2 regions of the Mesorhizobium kamtschaticum genome follow, and region 1 is predicted to be linked to the other one. Evidence: predicted binding sites of a transcription regulator. Region 1 holds the regulator's gene; the other holds the start of a gene.
What was found. The regulator PhoB, encoded in region 1, activates phosphate uptake and scavenging genes when phosphate is short. The targets are predictions, from matches to a motif close to TGTCATNNANCTGTCAT.
Positions count from the first base shown of each region.

Region 2: a site for PhoB is predicted at 3,025-3,041, ahead of AC0V7N_RS05230 (PhoX family protein). Genes of this name have one in related genera too.

Region 1 is NZ_CM149691.1:1,790,627-1,796,271, forward strand. It holds gene pstA (phosphate ABC transporter permease PstA) at 1-666, shown strand, start outside; gene pstB (phosphate ABC transporter ATP-binding protein PstB) at 663-1,466, shown strand; gene phoU (phosphate signaling complex protein PhoU) at 1,492-2,199, shown strand; gene phoB (phosphate regulon transcriptional regulator PhoB) at 2,219-2,908, shown strand; gene AC0V7N_RS08820 (DUF6881 domain-containing protein) at 2,924-3,268, opposite strand; gene AC0V7N_RS08825 (ROK family protein) at 3,284-4,528, opposite strand; gene xylF (D-xylose ABC transporter substrate-binding protein) at 4,799-5,645, shown strand, end outside.
Region 2 is NZ_CM149691.1:1,093,276-1,098,920, forward strand. It holds partial or broken gene AC0V7N_RS05215 (sensor histidine kinase) at 1-1,381, shown strand, start outside; gene AC0V7N_RS05220 (response regulator) at 1,378-2,040, shown strand; gene AC0V7N_RS05225 (hypothetical protein) at 2,223-2,828, opposite strand; gene AC0V7N_RS05230 (PhoX family protein) at 3,104-5,107, shown strand; gene AC0V7N_RS05235 (hypothetical protein) at 5,245-5,469, shown strand; gene AC0V7N_RS05240 (GNAT family N-acetyltransferase) at 5,506-5,645, opposite strand, start outside.

The DNA of each region.
Region 1 (5,645 bases):
GCCGGCGGTCTGCTCAACGCTATCTACGGCAGCATCGTCATGACCATCATCGGCATCATCGTCGGCACGCCGATCGGTGTGCTGGCCGGCACCTACATGGCTGAATACGGCCGTTTCTCGAAACTCACCACCGTGGTGCGCTTCATCAACGACATCCTTCTGTCGGCGCCGTCGATCATTATCGGCCTGTTCGTCTATGAGCTGATGGTGCGGCCTATGGGGCACTTCTCGGCGATCGCCGGCGCCGTCGCGCTTGCCATCCTGGTCATCCCGGTCGTCGTGCGCACCACTGAAGATATGCTCAACCTGGTGCCCAACGCCTTGCGCGAAGCCGGCACCGCGATCGGTGCGCCGCGCTGGGTGGTCATCAAGTCGGTTGCCTACCGCGCCGCAATGTCGGGCATCGTCACCGGCATATTGCTGGCCATCGCCCGCATCTCCGGCGAGACGGCACCCCTTCTTTTCACGGCGCTGAACAACCAGTTCTGGTCGAGCAATCTCAACGCGCCGATGGCCAGCCTGCCAGTCACCATCTTCCAGTTCGCTCTCAGCCCTTACGAGGAATGGCAGCAGCTGGCCTGGACTGGCGCACTCATCATCACATTGACGGTTCTCGCGCTCAGCATCGTTGCGCGCAGCCTGACCGGACGCAGAGAGGACAAATGAGCCAGATGTTGTCTCCAGACATGACGATCGCCGCCGAGGCAGCCGCCAAGGTAAAGATCGAGGTCAAGAACCTCAACTTCTACTACGGCCAGTCGAAGGCGCTGAAGGATATCACGCTATCGCTGCCCGAGCGCAGTGTCACCGCCTTCATCGGACCGTCGGGTTGCGGAAAGTCGACGCTGCTGCGCGTCTTCAACCGCATCTATGAACTCTATCCCAAGCAGACCGCCGAGGGCCAGGTGCTGCTCGACGGTCAGAACGTTCTCGACCGTTCGCAAGACCTCAACCTGCTGCGCACCAAGATCGGAATGGTGTTCCAGAAGCCGACGCCGTTCCCGATGTCGATCTATGAGAACATCGCCTTCGGCGTCAGGCTCTATGAGAAGATCAGCAAGGCCGAGATGGACGGCCGCGTTGAGCAGGCGCTGAAGCGCGCAGCCCTGTGGAACGAGGTCAAGGACAAGCTCAATGCCAGCGGCCTCAGCCTGTCAGGCGGGCAGCAGCAGCGGCTGTGCATCGCCCGTACCGTGGCCGTGAAGCCGGAAGTCATCCTGCTCGACGAGCCGGCCTCGGCGCTCGACCCGCTGTCGACCGCCAAGATCGAGGAGCTGATCGACGAGCTGCAGGCCGACTACACGATCGTCATCGTCACCCACAACATGCAGCAGGCGGCGCGCGTCTCGAAGCAGACTGCTTTCATGTATCTGGGCGAACTGGTCGAGTTCGACAAAACCGAGAAGATCTTCACGTCGCCTCGCGAGAAGCGCACGCAAGACTACATCACCGGCCGCTTCGGCTGATCTCACGCATACGAGGACCAGGATCATGGCCGAACACACAGTCGCAGCCTTCGACGAGGATCTCGGACAGATCAGCAGGCTGATCAGCGACATGGGCGATCTAGCCGGCTCGATGGTCGGTGGCGCCACCAAGGCGCTGCTGAATTCCGACAATGCGCTGGCACAGCGCGTGGTCTCCGACGATGCCATCATGGACGCGCGCCAGCGCGAACTCGACGACCGCGCCATCACGCTGATCGCCAAGCGCCAGCCAATGGCCGACGATCTGCGTCATGTCGTCGGCTCGATCCGCATGGCTGGCGATCTCGAGCGCATTGGCGACCTTGCCAAGAACATCGCCAAGCGCGTCGGCACCGTCGGTCTCAGCGCCACGCCGCGCGACCTGTCGCATTCCATCGACGCTATGGCACAGCTGGTGCTGATCCAGGTGCAGGGCGTGATCGAAGAGTATGCGGCGCGCGATGCCGCGGCACTGGCGAAGCTGCGCGCCGACGACGAACGCATCGACGTCAAATACACCTCCGTCTTCCGCGAACTGCTGACCTACATGATGGAGGATCCGCGCAACATCACGGCTTGCACGCATCTGCTGTTCTGCGCCAAGAATCTCGAACGCATCGGCGACCACGTGACCAACATTGCCGAAAACGCCTACTATGTCCTGACCGGCACGCAGTTGCCCGCTAATCGTCCCAAGCAGGACGAGACGGCGATGTCGGCGCCCGCGGCCTGACGCAAGAGGTGACCAATCGATGATCGCGCCACGCATTATGGTGGTGGAGGATGAGGAGCCGCTGGGGGTGCTGCTCCGTTACAATCTTGAATCCGAAGGCTACCAGGTGGAGGTGGTGCCGCGCGGCGACGAGGCTGAAATCCGCCTGCAGGAGAACGTGCCCGACCTTCTGGTGCTCGACTGGATGGTGCCGGCGGTGTCCGGCATCGAACTCTGTCGGCGCCTGCGGATGCGGCCCGAGACCGAGCGGCTGCCGATCATCATGCTGACCGCGCGGGGTGAAGAAAGCGACCGCGTACGTGGGCTCTCCACCGGCGCCGACGACTATCTGGTCAAGCCGTTCTCGACGCCGGAATTCATGGCTCGCGTCAAGGCGCTGCTGCGCCGCGCCAAGCCGGAAGTTCTGTCCAGTGTGCTCAAGGTCGGCGACATCGTGCTCGACCGTGAATCGCACCGGGTCTATCGCAAGAAGAGCGAGATCCGGCTCGGGCCGACCGAATTCCGTCTGCTCGAATTCATGATGCGCCATCCCGGCCGCGTGTTCTCGCGCAGCCAGCTGCTCGACAATGTCTGGGGCGAGACGATCTACATCGACGAGCGCACGGTGGACGTGCATGTCGGCCGGCTGCGCAAGGCGGTCAACAATGGCCGCATGCCGGACGTCATCCGCACCATCCGCGGTGCGGGCTACGCTATTCGGGAAGATTAGACGGCGGTCTGGGGTTCACTCGGTGCCTTCCAGGCGAGACAGCGCAGCCCAAAGCGCGTCGAATTCAGCTTTGGTGATCTCGCGGACTTGCCAGTCACCTTGCTCGACCTCTTCTACTGTCGGCAGTTCCCCTTCGGGCAGGTGATCGCCGTTGAGGCCTCCGGGATATGCGAGGAGCACGCGACCATCGGCGTATACGTGGATTGCCCGACAACCAAGGTTCTCAGCATCGCATTCGAAATAGTACACGACTGGCAGATCCGGGTCTCCGGACGAGACATTCATGAGCCAGTGAACGGGAGGGCCGAAGTCCGGCAGGTAATATGTCACGCCAAGTCGGTTCTTGTAGCTCTTCATCATGGACATCGGTCGTGCTCAGGCCACGCTCTTTCCGGCGCCAGCTCGTGCCTGCACGCCCGGTGCGAAAATCTCCTGGTCGACGAAGGTCAGCGCACGCATGGCGCAGCCCTCGCGGATCAGCGGCAGTTCGTTCGGTTCGGTGTCGAAGGAAATCGATTTCGAGTGCTGGCCGCCGGCGGTCTGGGCGATGGCCTCGCGCAATGCCGGCTCGATCAGGTCGAAGGCGGCGGCACTGACGCCGACCATGGCGACGGGTGCGGGATCGATCAGCGCGAACAGGCTGCCGAGGCCATAGCCCAGTGCCTCGCCGGCCTTGCGGTAGGCTTCGCGCTCAGGTCCGTCTCTTTCCCTTGCGGTGGCGGCGAGTGCCCGCATCTGCGTGTCGCTGACGTCGGCGACCGGCTCGGTGTCCTCACTGAGCTGCCTGGCGTTGCGCCAGATGGCATAGTTGCCGGCATAGGCCTCGACGCAGCCGCGGCGCCCGCAGCGGCAGAGCGCGCCGCCTGGCCGGTGGATCATGTGGCCGAACTCGCCGCCCGAGGAATGAGTGCCGGTGAACAGCTCGCCCTTCAGCACCAGGCCCATGCCGATGCCGTGCGACAGAAGGATGGCGATGAAGTCGTCGCGGTAGCGCTCGGGATCGCGCCAGCGCAGCGCCACCGCCATCATGTTGCAGTCGTTCTCCATGGTGGCGGGGATGCGGAACTCGGCTTCGAGTATGTCGGCGAAGGCGATGTCGGTCTGCGGCGTGATCGGCGACCAGAGCATCGCCCGGGCCTCGGTGTCGGTGATGCCCTGGATCGCCAGCGCGATGCGAGCGACGCTGCGCACGTCGATATCGGGATCGTCGAGGCGCCGCCGTACGATGGCGACGCATTCGCCGATCAGCGCTTCGCGCGACATGGTCAGCGTGTCCAGCCGGCGCTGTTCCTCTGATACCACCTGGCCGGCATAGTCGATGACGGCGACGGAGAGGAAATTCAGCGACAGCACCACGGTCATGACAGCCGCGGCCTCCGGATTGAGGCCGAGGCCGACCTGCGGCCTGCCGCGTTTCAGTGCGCCGGCCTCGCTCGGCTTGCTCTCGGCCAGTATGCCTTCGCCGATCAGGTCGGAAGAGATCGCCGATATGGTCGAATGGCTGAGGCCGGTGGTCGCTGCGATCTCGGTGCGCGAGGGCCGACCGGCCCGGCGCACGGCCGTAATCACCATGGCGCGGTTGCGCCGGCGCAGATCGTCGTGGCGGATTCCGACCGACATCTTTCCCACATCCTCCTGGTCGCCGCGGTTCCTCCGGCCCCTCGAACGCTGCCGACGACACGGTCAAATACTGGCAGAAGCGGCCCGTCCTGTCATTTATTTATTCCGAGGCTCGAAAAAAATTCACAAGGGCATCAAAATCCATCAGAATCGTTGTTGACAGCGTTCCGGTGTTGGATCAGTGTTTTTTCGAGGCTCGAAAAAATAGAGCCTCTGTGCCGGCCTTCGGGCCAGTTTGGTCGCGCCATACTCGGCGCAGGGAGGAATATCATGAAGAGATTCACAGCCGCCATCCTGGCGGGTGTCGCCATGTCGCTGACGCTTGTGTCGGTCGCGCAGGCGAAGGACAAGGTCATCGGCGTCTCGTGGTCCAACTTCCAGGAAGAGCGCTGGAAGACCGACGAAGCCGCCATGAAGAAGGCGATCGAGGCCGCCGGCGACAAGTACATCTCCGCCGATGCGCAGTCCAATCCCGGCAAGCAGCTTACCGATGTCGAAAGCCTGATCTCGCAGGGCGCCAATTCGCTGATCATCCTGGCGCAGGATGCCTCGGCCATCGGCCCGGCCGTGCAGAAGGCGCTGGACGAAGGCATTCCGGTCGTCGGCTATGACCGCTTGATCGAGAACAAGGACGTCTTCTATCTGACCTTCGACAACAAGGAAGTCGGCCGCTTGCAGGCGGCTGCGGTGTTCAAGGCCAAGCCGGAAGGCAACTATGTCTTCATCAAGGGCTCGGGTGCCGATCCGAACGCCGATTTCCTGTTCTCGGGCTCGATGGAAGTGCTCAAGGCGGCCATCGACAGCGGCAAGATCAAGAATGTCGGTGAGGCCTATACGGACGGCTGGCTGCCCGCCAACGCCCAGAAGAACATGGAGCAGTTCCTGACCGCCAACGACAATAAGGTCGATGCCGTGGTCGCCGCCAATGACGGCACAGCCGGTGGCGTTGTCGCGGCGCTGACGGCGCAGGGGCTCGCCGGCACCGTGCCGGTGTCGGGCCAGGACGGCGACCATGCCGCGCTGAACCGCATCGCTCTCGGCACCCAGACCGTGTCGGTGTGGAAGGACGCGCGCGAACTCGGCAAGAACGCCGCCGAGATCGCCTCGCAGCTGGCCG
Region 2 (5,645 bases), 700 kb from region 1:
TTCTGCAGAACTTGGCGCGGCGCTGGAGCGAGCTTTCTCTTGCCCTGCAATTCCTCGTTGCCGGCGGCTTTGGCCTTCTGGCCGTCATGCTGGTGGTGGGCTCCTGGGTGACGTCGCAGATCCGGGAAGGCGTCATCCGCAATTCGGCCGCCACGACGGCGCTTTATGTCGATAGCGTGATCGCGCCGCTGCTGCCCGACCTGCGCAAGCGCGAGGAGCTCAGCGATTCCGCAAAGCAGGCGCTCGACGAGACGCTCGGCCAGGGCGCGCTCGGCAAGCGCCTGCTCTCGTTCAGGCTCTGGCGGCGCGACGGCACCGTGCTCTATGCGAAAGACGCGACCCTGATCGGCCGCCGCTTCGATCTGACCGACAATCTGCGGTCCGCCTTCCAGGGCAACGTCACCGCCCAATTCGATACGTTCGACGATGAGGAGGAGAAGGAGCAGGCTATCGGCGTGCCGCTGCTGGAGATCTACAATCCCGTGCGCGCGCCCTGGTCCGGCGAGGTGGTGGCCGTCACCGAATTCTACGAGATCGCCAGCGATTTCAAGGCCACGCTGGCTTCCGCCCTGCTGTCGAGCTGGCTGGTCGTGGCCGGCACCACTTTGGCGGCGTTTCTGCTCTTGTCGGGCATCGTGCTGCGCGCCAGCCGCACCATCGACGATCAGCGCGGGGCACTGCGCCGCCAGGTGTCGGAGTTGCAGGGCCTGGTGACGCAAAACAGCGCCTTGCGCCAGCGTGTGCAGCGGGCGTCCCGCCGCGCCACCGCACTCAACGAACGATATTTGCGCCGGATCGGCGCCGACCTGCATGACGGACCGGCGCAACTCGTGGCCCTGGCGGCGCTGCGCATGGACAGCCCGATCTTTTCCGGCGAGGGCGATTGGGGCGAAAGCCGCTCGACAGAGGTCGCGATGATCCGCAAGACGCTGGAGGATGCGATGCGCGAAATACGCGGCATCTGCACCGGCCTCGTGCTGCCGCAGATAGAGACGGCCGCCGCAATGGACATATTGCGGCTGGCCGTCGACGAACATCAGCGCCGGACGGGAACGTCGGTGACGCTCACACTGCCCAGGCATTTGCCGGAACCCGGCGCCTCCGAGAAGATCAGCATCTATCGTTTCGTGCAGGAAGGGCTGAACAATGCCTATCGCCACGGGCGGGCCAGAACCAGGCGGTGCGTGCCGGGATGAAGAATGGCAGGCTTTTTGTCGAGGTGTCGGATGGCGGGCCGGGCTTCGATCCGGCGCGGGCAGAGGGGCTGGGGCTCGCCGGCCTCAGGGAGCGGGTCGAAAGTATCGGCGGCCACTTCGAGACCCTGACCGGAGCGCACGGCACGCGATTGGTGATCAGTCTTTCGGTCGAGGAGCAAGCATGATCGGCACCATTCGCATCGCTATTGTCGACGATCATCCGCTGTTTCGCGAAGGCGTGTCGCGCAGCCTGTCGGAGATCGGAGGTTTCGAGATCGTCGGCGAGGGTGCGACGGCGCAGGACGCCGAACGCATCGCCTCGACCGTGCAGCCCGACATATTGCTGCTCGACATTTCCATGCCGGGCGGCGGCCTGACCGCGGTTGCAAGCATCCTTGCCGACCATCCCGCGCAGAAGATCGTCATGCTGACCGTTTCGGAGGCCAATACCGATGTAACCAAGGCCCTGAACGCAGGGGTGCAAGGCTATATCCTCAAGGGTGTCGGGTCGCGCGCGCTCGCCGACATCCTGCGCAACGTGGCGGCCGGTGAGAGCTATCTTACGCCGACGCTGTCGGCGCGGCTGCTTTCCGATCTCCAGTCGCCGCACCCTGTCGACGGCGTGGCGGATCGGTTGCGGCACCTGACCGAACGACAGACGGAAATCCTGCGGCTGGTGGCGGAAGGCCTCAGCAACAAGGAGGTTGCCTTGCGCCTGGAGCTGCAGGAGAAGACGGTCAAGCACCACATGACCGGGGTACTGTCGAAACTCCATGTGCGAAACCGCACTGAAGCGGCTCTGATGATGCGCGAGCTGCGCGACCGGGACGGGAACCGCTCTTAGGGCAATTCCAGGAAAAGTATGAAGCGGTTTTTCCCGGGGAAAGCACGCTTTCCCCCGAGGATTTCGCCAAAACAAAGAGTCAGACCATCGCCGAACCGCGCGGTGGCCGGACAAAAAGAAGTCACCTCCGCCGGGGGCGGCGGAGATGACTTGTGAAGCTGGTCGTTGCCTGTTGACCAGCCTCACAAGGCCGTGAGACGGCTGACATCGGCCGGCGTGGCCTGACGGTCGATGATCGTGCGCCCTAGCGCATCCTTCATCCTGAAACGGCCGTTCTCGATGTTTTCAGTTATGCCGTCGGGATGCGTGACGGTGATCTTGTTGCCGTCCATCTCGACCTTGTCGCCAGTCGCTGCGTTGACATGGCTGGCGCCTTGGTCGTTCTGGCCCTTGCCGGATCCCGTATCGCCGCCACCGTCATCGGTTCCGGAATTGCCGCCGCTGCTGTTACCGCTGTTACCGCTGTTACTGTTGCCGTTGCCGTTGTTGCCGCCACTGTTTCCGCTATTGCCGCCGTTTCCATTGCCGTTGCCGTTGTTACCGCCGCCACTGTTTCCGTTGCCGTTGCCGTTGCCGTTGCCGCTATTGCCGCCTTTGCTACCGCCGTTGCCGTTTCCGTTACCGTTGTTGCCACCGCCATTCCCGCCCTTGCCGGCTTGTGCGGTGACAGCGTCGATTCCGGGGGCGGAGCCGTGCAGGGAAACTCGATAAGGGACGACGGTCAGCGCCAGAGCCGCCGCCGAAACGAGCGTCAGCCGGCGACAACGGGCCGTGATCGAACCGTGCATTCCTGATTCTCCGTCGATTGAGCCGGCGCGCCCACCCCAACGTTGCAACCAGCAACATCGCCGAAAGATGTAGTGACCGGAAGCGACCTCCGACCGCTGCGGTTGTCCTCCAGGACCTTTGCAAGCGCAAGATTGGACCAAAGTCCGAGGTAGGTGCGAACAAGTCGCCTCGCCCCGGGCATTGCAGCTTGTATGATGTCACGAAAATGTGATCGGCCTGACGTAAGGGGTCGAACAGGCAACAAGCTCCAGCCACTCCAAAGCCAGAGGCTCTCATGACCGAACATCGCGCTCCCGACGCCCGATTCCGCACCAGCCTGCTCGAGGAAAACGACGGACCGGCCATCAACCCCACCGACAACCGCACCATGGGCGAAATCATCGCCGCACGGTTCTCGCGCCGGGGTTTCCTGAAGGGATCGCTCGCCGTCTCGGCGATCGCCGCCACCGTCAGCCCGCTGGCCATGATCGCTGCAGACGATGCCCGCGCCGCGGAAGGCTCAGCCTTCAAATTCGACGAGCTCCAGGCCGGCATCGACGACAAGCATCATGTCGCGCCGGGCTACGACGCCGACGTGCTGTTGCGCTGGGGCGATCCGCTGTTTGCCGACTCGCCGGAGTTCGATCCGACCAAGCAGTCGGCGCAGGCGCAGGCCAGGCAGTTCGGCTACAACAACGACTATGTCGGCTACATCGCGATCGACGGCTCGGCCGAGCACGGCCTGCTGGTGGTCAATCATGAATATACCAACCCGCATCTGATGTTCCCGGGCATCGTTTCGATCGTCGAGAAGGATGGGAAGAAGAAGGCCGAGGTCGCGCCGCTCTCGAAGGAGCAGGTCGATGTCGAAATGGCGGCGCATGGCGGCACCATCGTCGAAATCCGCAAGGACGGCGGCAAGTGGCAAGTGGTGCGCGACGGCAAGCTCAACCGCCGCATCACCTCGACCACCGAGATGGCGCTGTCGGGTCCGGTCGCCGGCCATGACCGCGTCAAGACCAATGCCGATCCGTCCGGCACCAAGGTGTTCGGCACCATGAACAACTGCGCCGGCGGCGTCACGCCGTGGGGCACCTATGTAATGGCCGAGGAGAACATCCATGGCTATTTCTCCGGCGAACTGCCGGAGGGCCACAAGGAAGCCGCCAACTACAAGCGTCTCGGCATTCCGGAGGGCGCCTATGAATGGGGCGCACATTACGACCGCTTCAACCTCGCCAGGGAGCCGAACGAGCCCAATCGCTTCGGCTGGATCGTGGAGGTCGACGTCAACGATCCGACCTCGACGCCGAGGAAGCGCACCGCCATGGGCCGCTTCAAGCATGAGGGCGCCGAATCGATCGTCGCCAAGGACGGCCGCGTCGTCTTCTATCTCGGCGACGACGAGCGCTTCGACTATGTCTACAAATTCGTCACCAAGGGCACGTTCAACGCCAACGATCCTGCCGCCAACAAGGACCTGCTCGACGACGGCACGCTGCATGTCGCCAAATTCGCCGAGGACGGCACGGTCGACTGGCTGCCGATCGTCTTCGGCCAGGGGCCGCTGACGACGGAAAATGGCTTTGCTGGCCAGGCCGACGTGCTGATCGAGGCGCGGCGCGCCGCCGATCTGCTCGGCGCCACCAAGATGGACCGGCCCGAGGACATCCAGCCCAATGGTGTCAACGGCAAGGTCTATGTCATGCTGACCAACAATTCGAAGCGCAAGACCGAACAGGTCGATGCCGCCAACCCGCGCGCCGAAAATGCCTTCGGCCGCATTATCGAGATCACCGAGACCGATGGCGATTTCACGTCAACCAAGGGCAAGTGGGAAGTGCTCCTGAAATGCGGGGATCCCTCGGTTGCCGATGTCGGCGCCACCTTCTCGACGGCAACGACGGCCAATGGTTGGTTCGGCATGCCCGACAATTGCGCGGTCGATTCGGCCGGTCGCCTGTGGGTCGCCACCGACGGCCAGGGACCGAAGGCGACCGGCCGCACCGACGGCCTGTGGACTGTCGACACGGAAGGTGCGGCGCGGGCGACGTCAAAGCTGTTCTTCCGCGTGCCGATCGGTGCGGAAATGTGCGGTCCGCTGTTTGCGCCTGACGACCAGACCGCCTTCGTCGCCGTCCAGCATCCGGGCGATGGCGGCGAGGACTGGGAGGGTTTTGGCCGCCCGTCCTACTATGAAGACCTGTCGACCCGCTGGCCCGACTTCAAGCCCGACATGCCGGTGCGGCCGTCGGTCGTCGCCATCACCAGGCAGGGCGGCGGCAAGATCGCGGTCTGATCTCGGGCGCCGGTTTGCAGCCTTGGGAGGGGTTTCGGTTCCCGAACGCCCCTCCTTCGCGGCATGAAGGCCATTCAAGCTCCGGGAAAGATTGGCAATTTACAGGTGGCGCCCTAACTCCTCCTTAGGAGACCGCCATGTCGAAATCCGTCTATGATCGTGGCCTGCTCAAGCCCGGCGACATCGCCAGGCTGCAGCGTGTCTTTGACGAAGCCTGCCTCAAGCGCGAAGCACACCCCGATTCGCCTGAGGCGCGCGAAATCGCCCTGACCCTGCTCGCCCTCCACAATGCCGGCATGGTCGACGAGGAGATGCTGACGGACGCCGTCGGTTTCCGCCGGCTGGAGCCGAAATCGGCCTGAGATTGAAGAGCCGCTTCCAGCCGCTATCTCCTGCCGCTATCCGGGACGTTGGATGACAGCCACATTGATCGCGCTTCGCAATTTGAAGCCGATGGATTCGTACAGCTTTATCGCGCCGGCGTTGGTGGCGTAGGCGTGCAGGTATGGCAGCTCGCCGCGCGCAAAAATCTGGTTTG